DNA from 2 places in the Pseudarthrobacter sp. C1 genome. Region 1 is predicted to be linked to the other one. Evidence: predicted binding sites of a transcription regulator. Region 1 holds the regulator's gene; the other holds the start of a gene.
The links. The regulator HrcA, encoded in region 1, represses chaperone genes, less so after heat shock. The targets are predictions, from matches to a motif close to TTNGCACTCGNNNNNNNCGAGTGCNAA.

Region 1 (9,395 bases):
TGTCGAAAAGTACAACCTCGGTACGGCTGCCGGGCAGGGAATGGGGAAACTCCCCCGCAGCGCCTTCGCCTGTGTTGAGCCGGCGCTTTCCATTCGCTGATTCAGTCATGGTGACGGCCCGCAGGCCCGTGATCCCCTCAAAGTACGAAAATAATGTCCACCGCAGGGCCGGCCACCGCATCCGGCGCGCCTTGCCCAAGCGGTCCCTCCATCTTACGCCAGTACGGCGTCAACACCGGATGAGGGAACCAGCCACGGACCAGGGCAAGGCGGCCTTCAGGCGCGGAGGCTGCGTCATTAGGTATCAACTTCATATCGGCCTCATATCGTTCCCGTTGCAGTTGGCCCCGGGGACCATGGCAGGGCCGTACGGTCCAGCGCCCTGTGCCATGCTGGAAATCCAGCTTCATTGCTGGACTACCGCCGCCCGGAAGCGGCCCAGTTGCGAAAGGACAGGCAACCAAACGTGCCGGCATCAGCTGCGCCCCTGAGGGCAGGACGACGCTGGGGCCGTGCGCGCCCTGCGGTCCTCGCAGTGGTTCTGGCAGTGGGCCCGCTCCTGGCGGGGTGCCTGGCCGAGCCCAATCCTGCACCTACCGGCCTCCTGAACTCCGGGCCTGCCGCCACCGGCACCGCACCATCCACCAGCGCCCCCCTTGAAACCACGCAGTCCTCCAACAAGGCGCCGGTGTACTGGATTGGCCGCACCGGCAGCAGCGTGTTCCTTTACCGGGAGTTCCGGGACGTGCCGGAGCAGGAAAACCCCGTGACGCGTGCCCTGCGGGCGATGATGAAGGATAAGCCGCTTGATCCGGACTTCTTCACCCCGTGGCAGAATCCCAGCAAGCTCGCCACCTCGATTTCCGGCAAGGACGTTATTACGGTGGACGTGTCCGAGGACGCGTTCAACAGCAACCTCGACGCTGACATGGCGGCCCGTGCCGTCCAGCAGCTTGTTTATACGGCCACGGCCGCTGCGGCCAGCTCCGGGCTCATTGACTCCGGGCAGCAGATCCGGGTGCGGATCCTGGTGGACGGGCACACGGACTACGTTGCTTTCGACCACATCCAGCTGGGTGACCTCATGACGAGGGGCGCGGGCATGGTGGCGCCCGTCTGGATCATCGATCCGCAGGAAAATGTGGAAATTGCCGACGGAAGCGTGAAGATCACCGGCCGCAGCACCCTGGCCGGCAGCAAGCTGCGCTGGCAGATCCAGCGGGCGGAGCAGGACGGCAACAAGGTACCGTTCCTCACCGGAGAAACAACGGCCTCCGCCCAGCCCGGACAGGGAGGGATCTTCACGCTTGCCCTCACGCTGCCTTCCGGCGACTACGAGTTGCGCGTGGCCCAGGCCGGCGCCGACGGGCAGCCGGACCAGAACGAGGACTCGCGGGCTTTCAAAGTCCGCTAGCCCGCACGCTGCAGCTTCGGCGGCCTGCTCAACCGGCAGGCTCGGCAGCATGCGCCGCCCAGCGGCCCAGGACGTCGCTGGCAAGCACGACGGCGGCGGGGCCGGCGGTGGATGAGCGCAGCACATGGTGCCCCAGCAGGGCCGTGACAGCACCCTTGCCGCAGAGCCGGGTTACTTCCCGGGGACTGATGCCGCCTTCCGGCCCAACGATCAGGAAGACTTCGCGGGGTTCCGTTGGGGTTCCGCCGCGCTGCCACGCTTCCAGCACTGTCCGCAAGGGCCTAACCGCGTCCTCGTGCAGGATGACGGCAAGCCCTGCGGCCTCCACGAGGCCGGCCAGCGCGGCGGTGTCGACGACGGGCCGCACCTCGGGAACCCAGGCGCGGCGCGCCTGCTTGGCGGCTGCCGTGACCACGGACTGCCATTTGGCGTGGGCCTTCGCGGCCCGGTCGCCTTTCCAGCGGACGATGGACCGTTCGGACTGCCAGGGTATGACGGCGTCGATCCCGAGTTCAGTTGCCGTCTCAATGGCAAGTTCGTCGCGGTCGCCCTTCGCCAGCGCCTGTACCAGCACCAGCCTTGTTACCGGCTGCGGCTCAACGGCCACGGAGGAGCACTCAACATCCAGCCCGGAGGGGGACGCCGCAAGCACCTTTCCGCTCATGCGCGTCCCGGCGCCGTCCACGATGTCAACGGGCTCGCCCGGGGCAAGCCGCTTCACCGTGACGGCGTGCCGCGCCTCGGGCCCCTCCAGGACAAAGACTTCCCCCGCCACCAGCTGGTCAAGGGAACCGGGAGGAGTGAAAAAGACCGGGTTGCTCACCGCTACAGGTTACCGAGCCGGTCCCGGAGCTTGGCGAACATGCCCCCGCTGGCCGCAAGCTTGCCCTCGGTGATCTGTTCACCTCGCATCTTGGCAAGCTGACGCAGGAGGTCCTCCTGCGCGGCGTCCAGCTTGGCGGGAGTCTCGACCTGGAGGTGCACTTTCAGGTCGCCGCGCCCGTACCCGCGAAGGTGGGTCACGCCAAGTCCGCGAAGGGTGATGATCTCGCCGGACTGGGTGCCCGGCTTGACGTCGATCTCCTGCGGTCCGTCGAACGTTTCCAGGCTCACCTCGGTGCCCAGGGCTGCAGCGGTCATGGGAAGGTGCAGGGTTGCGTGGAGGTCGTCGTTGTCCCGGACATAGGTGGCGTCGTTGTTCACGCGGATCTCGACGTAGAGGTCGCCGGCGGGACCGCCGGCGGGACCTGCTTCGCCTTGGCCGGAAAGCTGGATGCGGGTTCCGGTGGCTACGCCGGCGGGAACCTTGATGGTCAGCGAACGGCGGCTGCGGATGCGTCCCTGGCCGCTGCACTCATTGCAGGGGTCCTTGATGACGGTGCCGAAGCCCTCGCACGTACCGCACGGGGCGGCGGTCATGACCTGTCCCAGGATGGAGCGCACGGCACGCTGGACCTGGCCGCTGCCGCCGCAGATGTCGCAGCGTTCCGGATGGGTTCCCGGCCGGCAGCACGAACCTTCGCAGGTGGGGCACGTGACGGCCGTGTCCACTTCCAGCTTCTTGTTGACGCCGAAGACAGCGTCGCGGAGTTCGATGCGGACACTGATGAGTGCGTCCTGGCCGCGCCTGACGCGGGAAGCCGGGCCCGTTGTTCCGCCGGCCCCGAAGAAGGTGTCGAAGATGTCCTGGAACGCGAATCCCTGGCCGGCGTAGCTGCCTCCGCCGAAGCCGTTGTCCGTGCCGTTCTCGTTGCCGGTGGTGTCGTAGACGCGGCGCTTCTGCGGGTCCGAAAGAACCTCGTAGGCGTGGGTCACGGCCTTGAAGCGGTCCGACGCGTCCTCACCCGGGTTGACGTCCGGGTGGAGCGTGCGCGCCAGCTTGCGGTAGGCCTTCTTGATCTCTTCTCCCGTGGCCTCCGGTGAGACTCCAAGGACGTCGTAGTGGCTGCTCAAAGTTCGTATCTCTTCCTTGTTGTACTGCCTGCAGTTGGACTGCGGGAAATGATCTGCATGCCCGGGAACGGGAAAACGTCAGGGTCCCAGGATCCGCGAAAGGTAGCGGGCAACGGCCCTGACTGCGGCCATGGTGGTGGGATAGTCCATCCGGGTTGGTCCCAGGACACCAATTTTCGCAATGTGGTCCGGACCGTACCCCGTGGCAACGACGGACGCCTCGGCAAGGCCGTCGTAGGGATTCTCGCGGCCGATGCTGACAGCCACCCCGCGGTGGTCCTGCGCCATTTCGCTCAGCAGGCGGAGCATGACCACCTGTTCCTCGAGTGCTTCCAGGACCGGTCCGATGCTGAGCGGAAAGTCCACGTTGGAACGCGCAAGGTTGGCGGTGCCCGCCATGACCATGCGGTCTTCCCTGCTGCTCTGGGCCAGGCCTTCGAGGCCGACGGCGAGGGCATGGGCGGCCTGCCTTTGCCCCGGGCCGGCTGTGGCCACCACTGCCGGCAGGGACTGGGCGAGCTGGTTCAGCGGAGTGCCGGCAAGGGAGCCAAGGAACCGTGCCCGCAGGGTGGCGAGGGCGTCGTCCCCCAGGTCCTGGCCGACGTCGATAACGCGCTGTTCCACTTTGCCGCTGTTGGCGATCAGCACCACCAGCACCTTGCGCGGCGCGAGGAGGACGAACTCGATATGGCGGACCAGTGCCCGGCTCAGGTGCGGATACTGGACCACGGCAACCTGGTTGGTCAGCTGCGACAGCAGGCGGACCGTGCGGTCAAGGACGTCGTCGAGGTCGTCAGATCCTTCCAGCAGCGACTGGATGGCCCTGCGCTCGGCCTGGGACAGCGGTTTGACCGCCGAGATCTGGTCCACGAACAGCCGGTAACCCTTGTCAGTGGGGATACGTCCGGCGCTGGTGTGCGGAGCGGTGATCAGGCCCTCTTCCTCCAGGGCGGCCATATCGTTCCTGATCGTTGCGCTGGACACACCGAGATGGTGCCGCTCCACCAGGGCCTTGGACCCGACGGGTTCCCGGGAGTGGACGTAGTCCTCCACGATTGCACGCAGCACTTCAAGTTTGCGTGGCTCGCTCACACTCCACCTCCATCCAGGGTTCGGGGCGGCCGCGCCGCCCGCGCTGTGCCACCTCAAGGGTTAGCACTCGACATGCCTCAGTGCTAACAGTCTATTATGACTCCCGCCGTTGCTAGCATTGGTACCGCTCCGGGCGAAATCCGGACCTGTGACCGAACGCTAGGCGGAGTGAAACCATGCAGTACCAGAACTGGGGCCCACGCGACTTGTCCGCTCCCGCAAAGACTGAACTGCCCGAGGTTCCCGTTGAACGGGGAATGGTCCTTGAGGACGTCCAGTCCGGCTGGGTGGGCGCCGTGACCCGGGTGGAAAAATCCGGCGGCATGCACGTGGTTGCCCTGGAGGACCGGCGCGGTAAATCCCGGTCCTTCCGGCTTGGTTTCGGATTCCTCCTCGAAGGCCGGGCCATCAAGCTCCTGCCCCCGGCCCCGCGGCAGGCCGCCGGCGCCGTCGCCGGCCGGACCGCCTCCGGGTCCGTCCGCGTCGCCGGCCAGCGGGCACAGGTGGCCAAGGCCAGCCGGATCTGGGTGGAGGGAAAGCACGACGCCGAACTGGTGGAAAAGGTCTGGGGAGACGACCTGCGCGTGGAGGGCATCGTCGTCGAACCCCTGCACGGCATTGATGACCTGGCGGGGGCCGTCGCAGCGTTCAGGCCCGGACCGGGCAGGCGCCTCGGCGTCCTGGTGGACCACCTGGTGCCGGATTCCAAGGAATCCCGCATTGCGGACGCCGTCATGGCCTCGCCGGGAGCTGCAGGGAACGTCCTGATTGTGGGTCACCCTTACGTGGACGTGTGGCAGGCCATCCGGCCCGCGGTCCTGGGCATTGAGCAGTGGCCGGTAGTGCCGCGCGGGCAGGATTGGAAGACCGGCATCCTCGCAGCGTTCGGCTGGCCCCATGCCACAAAGGAGGACGTCGGGCTTGGCTGGCAGAAACTGCTCGGCGCCGTCCGAACGTACGCCGACCTGGAAGCCTCGCTGCTGGGGAGGGTCGAAGAAGTCATCGACTTCCTCACCGTGCCCTGAAGGACGGTTCTGCCCCGGCCCGCGCATCCCGGGGCAGGTATGGGGCCGGTACCAAGTATTCTTGGTACTGCGGATCCTGCAACATTGCAGGCCGCCGCACCCAATAAGCTTTCTTAGCCGGCACCATTGCACTTCAGAAGGAACAGACTGTGGCAGAAAACGCACGTGATCACAGGGATAGCCCGGGCGGCCAGGGCCGTTCGGAGTACCACGGCGTTCCCGCGAATGCGCTGCCCCTGACAGCCAGCGAAGACCGGCAATGGGCCACCATGGCGCACTTCGGGGGCATCCTGGGCTGCGTTCCGTCGCTGCTGATCTACCTGATCTTCCGGGACCGCGGGCCCTTCACGGCACAGGAATCCAAGGAAGCCCTGAATTTCAGCCTGCCGCCCACCATTGCTGCCCTGCTGGCGAACATCCTGGTGGTCTTCGTCCCCGTGATCGGCAACATCTTTGCCGTCATCGCCACCCTCATCTGGATTGCGCTCACCTGCTTCTCGGTGGCGGCCGGCATCCATGTCAACCGTGGCCAGCCGCACCGTTACCAGTACAACCTGCGCTGGATCAAGTAGCGGCTGCACGGGTCCACGCCCGCGGGGTTCCCTGGCGGGCGCGGGCCCACGTTGCCTTGTGCCGTTCAGTCCGGCAGGACCCGGCGGACCACCGCGTCTGCCAGCAGCCTGCCCTTGAGGGTCAGGACCAGCCTGCCCCTGAACGCGGCAGCAGGATCCACGAGGCCGTCCGCGATCAGCCCCGCAACCTCATGGCGTCCTTCTTGGCCCAGCGACGATACTTCGAGGCCGGACTGGAGACGGGCCTCGAGCATCACACGTTCGACGTTCCGGGTCTCCTGGTCCAGGGTTTCCCTGCCGGCCGCCGGTGACACTCCCTGTGCGAGGCGTCCGGCGTAGGCCGTGGGGTGTTTGACGTTCCACCACCGCACGCCGCCCACATGCGAATGGGCGCCGGGGCCGATCCCCCACCAGTCGTCGCCCCGCCAGTAGGCGAGGTTGTGGCGGCAGGCCTGCTCCGGCGTGCGGGCCCAGTTGCTGACCTCGTACCAGCCCAGGCCGGCTTTGGTGATGAGGACGTCGGCGAGTTCGTACTTGTCGGCGTGGTCGTCGTCGTCGATTCCTGGAACCTCGCCCCGGCGGATCTGGGCGGCGAGCTTGGTTCCCTCTTCGATGATCAGCGCATAGGCGCTGATGTGGTCCGGCCGGTAGGACAGTGCCGTCTCCAGGGAGTAGCGCCAGTCGTCCAGGGACTCCCCCGGCGTGCCGTAGATGAGGTCCAGGCTCACAGCCAGTCCCGCGTCCCGGGCCCATTGCACAACCTGCGGGACCCGGCTGGGGGTGTGGGTCCGGTCAAGCACTTTGAGGACATGGGGCACTGCAGACTGCATCCCGAAGGAGATGCGGGTGAAGCCGGCTTCCTTCAGGATGGCAAGGGATTCAGGCGTGACGGAGTCCGGGTTCGCCTCCGTGGTGACTTCGGCGCCGGCCTCGATTCCCCACTGTCCGATGGCGCGGCGCAGTATCAGGGCGAGGTCCTCGGCGGGAAGCAGGGTGGGTGTGCCGCCGCCGAAAAACACCGTGCTGAGCGGGCGCGCAGGAAGCCCTGATTCCGCCAGGACCCTGGCTGCCAGGGACACTTCGGAGGCGGCCGTGGCGGCATAGGCGTCCTGCGAGGCCCCGCCGCCGAGCTCCGTGGCGGTATAGGTGTTGAAGTCGCAGTAGCCGCAGCGGACGGCACAGAACGGAATGTGTACGTAAAGCCCGAACGCCCGGCCCGCCGCACCGTCAGCTGCCTGGGGAGGCAGGAGACCGTCCGACGGCGCCGGGTCGCCGAGGGGAAGAGTGCTAGGCATTGCAGGGGCCTCCGGTGGCGCCGGCCGCTGTGACCACTATTTCTTGGCCTTGTCCTTGGACTCGTCCGTGGTGAGCGCGGCGATGAAGGCTTCCTGGGGGACCTCAACGCGGCCCACCATCTTCATGCGCTTCTTGCCTTCCTTCTGCTTCTCCAGCAGTTTGCGCTTACGGGAGATGTCGCCGCCGTAGCACTTGGCCAGGACGTCCTTGCGGATGGCGCGGATGCTTTCCCGGGCGATGATCCTGGAGCCGATGGCCGCCTGGATGGGCACCTCGAACTGCTGGCGGGGAATGAGTTCGCGCAGCTTGGTGGTCATCATGACGCCGTAGGCGTAGGCCTTGTCGCGGTGCGTGATGGCGGAGAAGGCATCCACCTGTTCGCCCTGGAGCATGATGTCGACCTTGACGAGGTCCGCCACCTGGTCGCCGTCGGCCTTCCAGTCGAGCGAGCCGTAGCCGCGGGTCTTGGACTTGAGGATGTCGAAGAAATCGAACACGATCTCGGCGAGCGGCAGGCGGTAGCGGATTTCCACCCGGTCCTCCGAGAGGTAATCCATTCCTCCCATGACGCCGCGGCGGCTCTGGCACAGCTCCATGATGGCACCGACGAATTCGTTCGGTGCCAGGATGGTGGCCGCCACCATGGGCTCGCGGACCTCGGAGATCTTGCCGGAGGGGTATTCGCTGGGGTTGGTCACGTGGACCACTTTCTTGTCCTCCAGCGTCACCTCGTATTCCACGTTGGGGGCCGTGGAAATCAGGTCCAGGTTGTATTCGCGTTCCAGCCGCTCGCGGGTGATTTCAAGGTGGAGCAGTCCCAGGAAGCCCACCCGGAACCCGAAGCCCAGCGCCGCGGAGGTCTCCGGCTCGTAGACCAGGGCGGCATCGTTGAGCATCAGCTTCTCCAGTGCATCGCGCAGCACCGGATAGTCCGTGCCGTCCAGCGGATACAGACCGGAAAACACCATCGGTTTGGCATCGGCGTAGCCGGGCAGGGATTCAGCGGCCGGCTTGGCGAGGTTGGTGACGGTATCGCCGACCTTGGACAGGCGGACGTCCTTCACTCCGGTGATGAGGTACCCCACCTCGCCGACGCCCAGGCCCTTCGAGGGCGTCGGCTCCGGGGAGCTCACGCCAATCTCGAGGAGTTCATGCGTGGCCCGCGTGGACATCATCTGGATGCGCTCGCGGGGGTGCAGCATGCCATCCACCACACGGACATAGGTGACCACGCCGCGGTAGGTGTCGTAGACGGAGTCGAAGATCATTGCGCGGGCCGGGGCATTGGCGTCACCCTGGGGAGCCGGGAGGTCGCGAACAATTTTGTCCAGCAGCGCTTCAACGCCCATGCCGGTTTTTCCCGATACCCGCAGCACGTCCTCCGGTTCGCCGCCGATCAGGCTGGCAAGTTCAGCCGCGTACTTCTCGGGCTGTGCCGCAGGAAGATCGATCTTGTTCAGGACCGGGATGATGGTCAGGTTGTTTTCCATTGCCAGGTACAGGTTGGCGAGGGTCTGGGCTTCGATGCCCTGTGCCGCGTCCACCAGGAGGATTGCTCCCTCGCAGGCCGCGAGGGAGCGGGAGACCTCGTAGGTGAAGTCAACGTGTCCGGGCGTGTCGATCATGTTCAGCGCGTAGCTGACGCCATCCAGCTCCCACGGCATGCGGACAGCCTGGGACTTGATGGTGATGCCGCGCTCGCGTTCGATGTCCATCCGGTCCAGGTACTGGGCCTTCATGTCGCGGGACTGGACCACTCCGGTGAACTGCAGCATCCGGTCGGCCAGGGTGGACTTACCGTGGTCAATGTGCGCGATGATGCAGAAATTCCGAATGATGGCCGGATCTGTCGCGGCGGGCACCGGGGCGGTGCGGGCCATGGGAGACACGCAGGGTCCTTACTGTTGGCATTCACTGATGGCTTTGGGCAACCAGGCAGGACGCGCCGATGGCACGCTGCGGCCCGACCGCACATTTTCAACCTCCAGTGTCCCACGTCAGGGCCCGCGCCACCGCATCCTGAGCGGAGTTCCTGCCTTCACT
Region 2 (9,871 bases), on a different contig from region 1:
TGCCATTGGGCTGTTGAGGTAGACGGGGATGGAGGGGATCGCATGTTTGGCGAGAAGCCGCGACAGGTGCAGCAGGACCGTTTCGGCCCGGCCGACGGCGAACGCGGCGATCATGATGACGCCGTTTCGCTTGGCCACCCGGGTGATGATGTCGCCGAGTTCAGTTTCCGGGTTGCCCTGCGGGTGTGTCCGGTTGCCGTAGGTGGATTCGGTGACCAGTACATTGACGCGCCCCAGCGCTCTCGGCGCGTACATCAGGGGGTCATCGGCCCGCCCCAGGTCTCCAGTGAAGTGGATAGTCCGGCCGGCAAGTTGGAGGTGCACCTGGGCCGCGCCGAGGATGTGGCCGGCAGGAAGGAACGTTGCTTCAATGCCCCCGGGCAGGGGGAACGGAGAGTCGAAGTCCCGGGTTTTGAAACTGTCGAGCGATCGGACGGCGTCCTGGGCTGTGTAGAGGGGCACGGGAGGGTGATGGGTTGATGATGCCCTGTGGTCTGCGTAGCGGGCTTCCTCTTCCTGGAGGTATCCGCTGTCGGGAAGCAGCAGCTTGCACAGTTCGGCCGTGCCCGGTGTGGCATAGACGGGGCCGTGGAATCCGTCGCGCACCAGTGCAGGGATGTATCCGCTGTGATCCAGATGGGCATGGGTGAGGACAACGGCATCGATGTTCGCGGGACTGACCTGGAAAGGTACGCGGTTACGGTCGCGAAGGTGTTTATAGCCCTGGAACAGGCCGCACTCTACAAGGACCCGGTGGCCTTGCGACCGGATCAGGTATCTGGAACCTGTCACTGTGTCGGCTGCGCCGAGAAACCGCAGCGTCGGGGGATGCTGTTCTCTCATAGCAGCTCCTTCGGACACCTCACTCAGCTCAGAAGCTTCCTGGTGTCAGCCGTGGGAATCCTGGGAAGCGGCTGGCCGACGACCCCGCAAAGCTCGGCGGTGATTTTGCGGGGCACAACGGTGGTGCCGGTGTGGTTGTGGGGCGCTGCCAGGTTACCCGCGGGTGATGGGGAGCTTCTTCGGCTCCGCGGGCAGGCCCTGCTCGGGCAGCGGGGCACGGACTTCCAGGACCCCGTTGACGTAGGTGGCCTTGATGTCTTCTTCCTTAACCCCTTCAGGGAGCGGGATGTTCCGGCTGAATGACCCGTAGCGGAACTCCGACCGGTAGCGTCCTTTGTCCTTGTGCTCTTCTTTTTCCTGGCGCTCGGCGCGAATCCGCAGGAACCCGTCGTCCATGGTCACTTCGACGTCTTTGTCCGGATCGACGCCGGGCATCTCAGCACGCACCACAAGCGTTTTACCGTCGACGAACTCTTCGACCCGGATGGGGGCGGGGCCTGTTGCCGAGTCGAACATGCGCTCTACGGAGTCCAGCAGCTCGGCCGGGGATCGCAATACGGTGTTGAAGGGGGAGGTCCACCGGGTCGATGCAAAAGGGGACCATTTGAGCAGATCAGACATGACGGGTTCTCCAGATTCCATGCAGGCAAAGGGCCGCGTGAGGGGCCGGTGTCAATCCAGTTAACACCTGCGGATGTGGTCCAGATAGGGACAAAAGACCCTCCTCCCGGGAGCCTTCGCACACGGTCTGCGTTCATGCCCGGAGCCCGGAAAATAGCGGTTTTCGCACTTCATCCCTAACCTTCACTGACCTAAGGACTTAAGCCTCTGAAAGCCAGGCAACCGTAGCTTGAAGCTGGAAGCATAACCAGCGTGGCGCTGCACCACTCCCCGCTGGCGGCCGCACTCGAGCACCAAAGATTCCACCCCTTCAAACAAGGAAGAAAGCCATGTCGGCATCATCAGCACATCCGGGAATCGGCGCACGCCACCACCGCACGCCCCTCGAAATCACAGCCCTGGGCGCTGGAGCAGTTTTCGCTCTGGTGGGCGTCCTCGGTTTCATCCCCGGGGTCACCACGAACTATGCGGAAATGACCTTTGCCGGCACTGAGTCCGGCGCGATGCTCCTCGGCATTTTCCAGGTGTCCATCCTGCACAACATTGTTCACCTGCTCTTCGGAGCCGCCGGCCTGCTCATGGGCAGGTCCGCACTCCAGTCGAAGTACTACCTCATCGGTGCGGGCGCCCTCTATCTGGTGATCTGGCTCTACGGGCTGCTGATTGACCAGGCGTCGTCTGCCAACTTCATCCCAGTGAACACGGCAGATAACTGGCTCCACGTCGTTCTGGGAGTCGTCATGCTCGCCGTGGGGATCTTGCTTGGCCGCGGTACCGGCCAAGCGAAAGCGCGCTGATCCGCCCGGCTGCTGATCCGCCCGTCTGTCCTGCGGATCCCGATGCACCCGGGAAGCAGCCGGCTTGCCAGGGAAACAGTCCAATGACGTGCGAGGGATGATGTTGTGAACCGCGGGACCGGGGACCGGCACCATCCCCACGGGCTGGAACTGGACGAGATCCGGGCCCTGGCCAGGCCGCTGCAAACGGCTTCCCGACACCTGGACGGCCTGGTGGATTTATGTGCCCGGGCACGCTTCGTCTGCCTGGGCGAGGCTTCACACGGCACGCAGGAGTATTACCAGTGGCGGGCAGCCCTCAGCCGTCGTCTCATCGAGGAACACCAATTCAGCTGGATTGGGGTGGAGGGCGACTGGCCGGACTGTTGGCGCGTCAACCGCTGGGTCCGCGGCCAAACCGACCAGAACCTCGATGCCCGGCAACTATTGGCCGGCTTCGAGCGGTGGCCCACCTGGATGTGGGCAAACCAGGAAGTGGCAGAGTTCCTCACCTGGCTACGCGAATGGAATCTGGCCCGACCGGAAGAACAGCGCACCGGCTTCTACGGACTGGATGTCTATTCCCTCTGGGATTCCCTGAGGGAAATCTTCGGCTGGCTCAACGCCAACGCACCCGAGGCCATGCCGGCAGCAATGAAGGCCTGGCAGTGCTTTGTACCGTTCCGGGAAGACCCCCAGCGGTATGCCTCGGACACCCGCCTGGTACCACGATCCTGCGAGGCGGACGTGGTGATGCTTCTGGCCGAGGTGCACCGGCAGACCTTCGGCCGGGTGGAGGACGATGCTGCAGCTTTTGACGCAGTGCAGAACGCCATCGTGGCGGCAAACGCCGAACGCTACTACCGGACCATGATCCGCGGTGACCGGCAATCCTGGAACATCCGGGACCACCACATGAGCGACACCATAGACCGGCTGGCACGCCACCACGGCCCCGGCTCCAAGGGACTGGTCTGGGCGCACAACACGCATATAGGCGACGCCAGGGCAACGGATATGGCGCTGGACGGCATGGTCAACATCGGCCAACTCATGCGCCTGCGCCATCACGGATCAGTAGTCCTTGTCGGCTTCGCGTCCTATGGGGGATCCGTCACTGCCGCGCCGGCCTGGGGTCTCCCGGAAGAGGTCATGAACGTCCCGGCAGCCGTACGCGGAAGCCACGAAGACCTCCTCCACGCGGCACTCGAAAGCCCGTCCACTCTCGTGTTCGGACCGGACCGGGCGGGCCACTGGCTCTCCTCCTGGCGCGGCCACCGCGCCATCGGGGTTGTCTACAACCCCGACCGTGAGAAAGGCAACTACGTCCCCACGGCCATGGGCCACCGCTACGACGCATTGCTGTGGTTCCCGCAAACAACAGCGCTGCGGCCGCTCCACCATGAACACCTGCCCAGCGAACCTGAGCTCGAAACCGAACCGACAGGCTTCTAAGCGATGCCTCGAGACAGAAGCGTAACCCTGATTGCGGTAGGGCCCGGCGAGGCGATCGAAAGGAAAGACAAGTGACCAGCACCGGTTCGTTCTTGATTATTGTTGGTTTTGACGGTTCCGGGCATTCCCGGGCAGCACTGGACTGGGCCATGGATGAGGCCCGCCAGCGCCACGGCCAGCTCCGCCTCGTCACAGCCTGGAACAAGGCTCCGTTGGCGTGGTATCCGGCTGTCCTGGAAACGGCGGCAGGCGAAATTGCCGCCGAAGAGTCTCCAGAGCAAGCCGCGCGGACGCTTCAGGGTGAGGCGCTGAAGACCGCTGCAGACGGAGGCGTGACCGCCGCAGGACACCTCGTCAATACCAATTCACCCGCTTCGGCAATACTCGACGCCGCCAAGGACGCGGACCTTATCGTCGTCGGTTCCCGGGGTCATGGCGGTTTTCCCGGGTTGCACCTGGGCTCGGTTTCGACGCAGGTCGTCAACCACGCACAATGTCCTGTTCTGGTGGTCCACTCCAAGGCGTGACCTCCCCGGAGCTTCCCTTCACTGGTCCCAATGGACATGCCCCTTCCAGCCGGCACAAAGATGCAGTTCCCGCGGGATGCGATGCGGACCGTGCCCTGTTGTAGGGCGCAGTCCGGGCGTAGACTTAAATCGCCTGCAGGTAACCATCAGATGACGCCGGGTCGTTCAGGACATGAGAATGTCCGGGCCTTCTCTTAGCGAGATCGCGAAGGTACCTGCAGGTTCTGCGCTTAAGGACTTGCGCGGCGCTTGCAAGCAGAATCCCTGCGTTCGAGCGATGCGCAGGTGTCGTCGGGAACGCCCGAAATCCACTGGAATTGCCCTTGCGGTACCGGAAAGTAGGCGAGAAACTAGTTATACGTTCTTCGAAAGAAGGACGGGAACGAACAACCAGGGAACCTTGGAACACGCCGTGGATCTGATCCATGGTGGTCTGCCGGTGACGAGGCAGGAAGCGCCGGGATTCCCGCAAGTTCGGGAGATGATGTTCGTCATAACGGAATCAAAACAGTCGAAGCCCCTTCAGCCTGGCTGATGGGGCTTCCCCTTATTCGGCGCCAGGCCACGCCCCCTGCTCAGAGCAGCCGTTCCCGGCCGTTTACCCTCACCCCAAACCCCCTAGCGCAGTCGTGGTCATCAGCGCCGGCTGGCCATCCTCAAGGCAACGAAGCCGGCAGAGCCTGGCGGCTCAGGAGGAATCGGCGGCCCGGAAGCTGGCTCCGCCGTCGGTGGATACGACGAGCCTTTCGGCGGTCGCGGCCCAGATCCGTGGCTTGCCTTCAGCGCCGGTTACAGCTGTCATTGCCTGGACCTGACCCTCGATTTGGCCGGTGCGTGTCCAGGTTCTTCCGGCGTCGGCGGAGTAATGCACGGTCCCGCCGGGTTCGACGCCGATGACCTCCGTGGCGCCGGCGAAGGCGACGAACTGGACAATGGGGGCTGTGGCGTTTAGTTCCCAGGTTTTCCCGCCGTCGGTGGAGCGCTGGAGCCCTTCGCGGGTGGTGGCCAGAACGGTGTCGCTCTCCGGGGTGCCTGCAAGGACGGCCGGAACGAAGCCCGCCCTTGCCGGGGTCCAGGTTTTTCCGTCCGGGCTGGTTTGAAGCGTCCCGTCGTAGGCGACGATGCCGGACGCGGTGGCGGCGAGGGCGTGAAAATCAGATTCGCCCTGTCGGGAGAGCTGTTCCCATGTCTTGCCGCCATCGACGGACCTGATCAGGCCCATGGGGTTGGGCAGATCGGAGCCGGGGCCGGGATGTCCGGATGCGTAGAAGACACCTTGGTCAGCCGCGGCGGTAAAGCCCATCAGATCGTTGGTGGCGCCAATTTTGGTGCCCGGTAGTTTGGTGACGTCAAACAGGCCTTCATGGGTGGCAAGCAGCACCTGGTCCGTTTTGCGGTTTACGGTCAGGCCGTGGACATGGGAGCTGGGCAGCCCGGCGGTGGCGGTTGCCGGGACAGGGCCGGCGCCCGGACTACCGGGTGTAGCGCCTGGGACGCAGGCGGAGAGGGTAAGCAGGAGGGCAGCGGCGGTGGACGCGGCCGAGGACCTGCCGGTGGTCAGAACACGCATGCCGAGGATCCGGTCATCGGGGCCGGAACAGCCGCGGGGAGTCCTGCGCGGCGAAGCGTGGCAACCGCAGGGGCGCAGGCCGGCTCGGTCATGGGTCCTCCTTCGCGGACAACGTTTATGTTCAAGACTATCGGCCCAATGGCAGGACGCTGTCCGGTACAACGAGCCTGCGGCGGGTTCCGTTTCACCCCGGTCAGCCGGCCGGGGCGGGTAGGGAGTTTCGGCCCTTGCGGTGTACTTGAGGTTGGCATCACACTGGGGGGCAACAGTGGCAGGCACCTCCTGAAGGGCATAAGTCATAGGCGGTGAAGTGTTCAGGATCGCGGCGGGCTTGGATGGTTCTGCACCGTCCGGGCACAGCTCCCGGGATGCCCGGGGTGAGCAGGATAGCCGTGACCGCTGACCATTCCTCCCACCACATGCACCGGGGAGCGGGGGCGCGGGGCGGAGCGGTTCCTGCCGGACCGGGCATCCGGGGCAGGATCCAGGCGCTATGGCACACTGTGGTCGGCGCCGTCGGCCTGATCATGGGGCTGTTGCCGCACGTTCTGCACCACATCGGCCTGCTCGCCGGAACTGCCCTGGTGGCAGGGTCCGGCGGCACGGCACTTTTCGGCGCGCTGGGGCTTCTGGCATCGGTTCCCCTGCTGGTCCGGCTTTACCGGCGGTTTGGCAGCTGGATCGCACCGGTGCTGGGACTGCTGGTTTTCGCCGCCATGTTTTCCCTGTCCGCGTTTGTCATAGGTCCCGCGATCAGCAGCACCGGGACGGACATAACCCCCGGACCGGTGCCCACCGTGGATCACTCCGGAGGGCATACCGGCGGCCACTGAACGTCCGGGTTCGTGTGAGCGCGCCAGGTCGTGGGGCATCCAGGAAACATCTGTTTTCCTCGGGCCGTTTGACCCTTTCCCCGTGCCGTGGTGCGGCCAATACTTTCCGGTATGAGCACTAGCCCGGAGCCGCAGCTCCCCATACCCAGGCCGTCGGGGCCTTGGACGCAGGGGCTGCTGACGGTCCTTATCGCGGCCACCGCGGTGTACCTGGTCACGAACCACTGGCTGCATGTCCTGGACGCGTTGCCGTACCTGTGGGTGGTGCTGATGATGTCGATGCATCTCTTCATGCATGGCGGCCACGGCCATGCCGGTCATGGTGGCGCTGGCCGTGGTGCGGGCCGGCCGCACTCCGGAGGGGGTGCCGGGCATGCCCACTGACTACGGGTATGACCTGTGGTGGCTGGTTATCCTCAATTCGGCCGTGTTCATCATTTTCGCGTTCAGTTTTGTCCGGCCCAGGACGAAGCTGGACTGGCGCGCCCTGGGCGGTTTCTCTGCTTTCATCGTGGCGCTCTTTACCGAGATGTACGGTTTTCCCCTGACCATCTATCTGCTGTCGGGCTGGCTGGGGAACCGGGTCCCGGGCCTGGACCTGCTGAGCCATAACACGGGTCATTTGTGGCAGGACCTCACGGGCTGGCAGGGGGACCCACATCTGAGCCCGCTGCACCTCCTCAGCAATGTGCTGATCGCAGCCGGTTTCATGTTGCTTTACCTGTCCTGGCAGGTCCTGTTCGCCGCGCAGCGCGAGCACCGGCTGGCCACGTCGGGCCCCTACGCAAAGGTGCGGCATCCGCAGTACATGGGGTTTTTGACGATCATGGCCGGATTCCTGCTGCAGTGGCCCACGCTGCTGACACTGCTGATGTTCCCGGTCCTGGTCATCGTGTACCTTCGCCTGGCCCGGAAGGAGGAGCGGATGATGGAGGCCGAGTTCGGCGAAGCCTATGCCGCGTACCGCCGGGAGGTCCCCGGCTTCGTCCCCCGGTCCGGTCGGGGCCGTGCCGGGACCGGGCAGAAGTTGCAGGAAGGCCCGTGACAGCCATGCGGGCAACGACGGCCTGAAGGGTGGCATCATGCTGTTCTTGGCGGTAAAGAACCTCGTCCAGGAGAAAACCCGGCTGCTGATCAGCGTGGGCGGGGTCGCGTTCAGCGTGCTGCTGATCATGAGCATCCAGGGCCTGTATCAGGGCTGGAGCAACAAGATCGGTGAGTACATCCGCACTGTCCCTGCCGATTATTGGATCACCCAGACGGGCGCGACGGACATGTTCCACACCCCCTCCGTGCTGCCCCTGACCGTCAGGGATTTCCTGAGCGGGGTTGACGGTGTCGCCAGCGCCAAGCCCTTCAGCGGCCGCCGGGTGGCGTTCGCGCATAACGGCAAGGACATCAACCTCTACGTCATTGCCGATGACACGGAGAATAATGTCGGCGCACCCGCCCGGGTGGTCGAGGGCAAAACCGTGCCCGATAAGGGCGAAATCATCATCGACCGGGTGGTAGGGCGCAGCCAGGACATCAGGATCGGGGACACCATCCCCGTCGCAGGCAGGACGCTGAAGGTCGCCGGCTACTCCGAGGGCGGATACATCCTCAGCTTCTCCTTCGCGTTCACCACCAAGGAAGACGCCGAAAGGATCCTGCAGCTCCCCGGAGCCACCAACTTCTTCCTTGTCACCGTCAAGGACGGCACCGACGCCGGCGCGGTCGCATCCCGGATCGAAGCGGACCCCGCGGTGGACGCGATCACCAAGGACAGGTTCGTGGAGAACAACACAAACATCGTCCGGGACACCTTCCTGCCCATCATCCTGGTGCTGCTCTTAATCGGGATTGCCGTGGGCATGACCGTGATCGGCCTGACCATCTTCACCTCAACCATCGAAAAAGCGCGCGAATACGGTGTCCTGAAAGCGATCGGGGTAAGCAACCGCCAGCTCTACACCGTTGTGATCGAACAGGCCATCACCGCCGCCGTGCTCGGGTACCTCGTCGGGGCAGGCCTTGCCTTGGCCGTCAGCGGGGCCGCGGGAATCTATGTCCCGGAGTTCATCACGGAAATCCGCTGGCTGGACGCCGCCTGGATCCTCGCGGTCACACTGGTGATGGCCGTGGTGGCTTCACTGCTGCCGGTGCGCCGGCTGTCACGGATCGACCCGGCGGAGGTGTTCCGGGCATGAGAATTGTCGACGTCCAGGACGTGTCCAAGACCTTCGGGTCCGGGCACACCGCCGTGACCGCGGTGGAGCACGTGTCCCTGAGCGTTGACCCCGGGGACATCGTGCTCGTCATGGGCCCCTCCGGATCCGGGAAAACAACCCTGCTGTCCATGATCGGCACGCTCATGTCCCCTTCCGGCGGCCGGATCCTCATTGCCGGGCAGGACACCTCCAACCTTTCACCTGCGCAACTGTCCCGGCTGCGGCTGCGCGAATTCGGTTTCGTCTTCCAGACCTTTAACCTGCTCTCGGCCCTGACTGCCGAGGAAAACGTCATGCTGCCACTGATCACGGCGGGAACACCGAGGAAAGCGGCGCGGACAAAAGCCCGGGCCGCGCTGGAACAACTCCAGCTCGGACACCGGCTGCGGAACCTGCCCCGGGACCTCTCCGGCGGCGAGAAGCAACGCGTGGCCATCGCACGGTCCCTGGCGAACGACCCGCGGCTGATCCTCGCCGACGAACCCACCGCCAACCTGGACGCGAAAACAGGCCAGGACGTGACCCTGCTCCTGTGCGGGACGGCCTGCCGGGAAAATCGGGCCGTCATCATCGTCAGCCACGACCAGCGGCTGCGGACCGCGGCCAAACGTGTCCTCACCATTGAAGACGGCCGGCTCACCGCCGAAGAAGCCGGGGAACACAACCGCTACTGCAGCATGCACACGGAAGCGGCACCGGCATGAAAATGACCGATGAAGAACTGCTCGCAGTCCTCGCCGACCCGGCCGATGACCCGGCCCGGATGGAACGGATCAGCACCGAAATCGACGCCGGATTCAGCCTCCTCTCACACCGGCTCGGCAAAGCAGTCGCCGTCTTCGGATCAGCACGCCCCGGCCCCCAGGATCCCCGCTACGCGGTGGCCCGGACCTTGGGCGCCCGGTGCGCAAAGGCCGGGTTCGCCGTGATTACAGGGGGCGGGCCGGGACTGATGGAAGCTGCCAACCGCGGCGCCACGGAAGCCGGCGGCACCTCGGTCGGACTGGGTATCGAACTTCCGAGGGAACAGGTGTTG

Region 2: U7114_RS16185 (Hsp20/alpha crystallin family protein) is a predicted target of HrcA. The motif match lies at 1,580-1,606, and genes of this name have one in related genera.

Annotation. Positions count from the first base shown of each region.
Region 1 is NZ_JAYESK010000004.1:276,639-286,033, reverse strand. It holds gene U7114_RS08950 (PhoH family protein) at 1-109, opposite strand, end outside; gene U7114_RS08945 (GerMN domain-containing protein) at 467-1,414, shown strand; gene U7114_RS08940 (16S rRNA (uracil(1498)-N(3))-methyltransferase) at 1,443-2,237, opposite strand; gene dnaJ (molecular chaperone DnaJ) at 2,240-3,367, opposite strand; gene hrcA (heat-inducible transcriptional repressor HrcA) at 3,446-4,459, opposite strand; gene U7114_RS08925 (DUF3097 domain-containing protein) at 4,636-5,484, shown strand; gene U7114_RS08920 (DUF4870 domain-containing protein) at 5,634-6,056, shown strand; gene hemW (radical SAM family heme chaperone HemW) at 6,122-7,351, opposite strand; gene lepA (translation elongation factor 4) at 7,388-9,241, opposite strand.
Region 2 is NZ_JAYESK010000010.1:89,409-99,279, reverse strand. It holds gene U7114_RS16190 (MBL fold metallo-hydrolase) at 1-843, opposite strand, end outside; gene U7114_RS16185 (Hsp20/alpha crystallin family protein) at 997-1,464, opposite strand; gene U7114_RS16180 (DUF4383 domain-containing protein) at 1,794-2,261, shown strand; gene U7114_RS16175 (erythromycin esterase family protein) at 2,367-3,695, shown strand; gene U7114_RS16170 (universal stress protein) at 3,767-4,222, shown strand; gene U7114_RS16165 (F510_1955 family glycosylhydrolase) at 4,911-5,792, opposite strand; gene U7114_RS16160 (hypothetical protein) at 6,185-6,625, shown strand; gene U7114_RS16155 (DUF2933 domain-containing protein) at 6,737-7,009, shown strand; gene U7114_RS16150 (methyltransferase family protein) at 6,999-7,670, shown strand; gene U7114_RS16145 (ABC transporter permease) at 7,708-8,814, shown strand; gene U7114_RS16140 (ABC transporter ATP-binding protein) at 8,811-9,539, shown strand; gene U7114_RS16135 (TIGR00730 family Rossman fold protein) at 9,536-9,871, shown strand, end outside.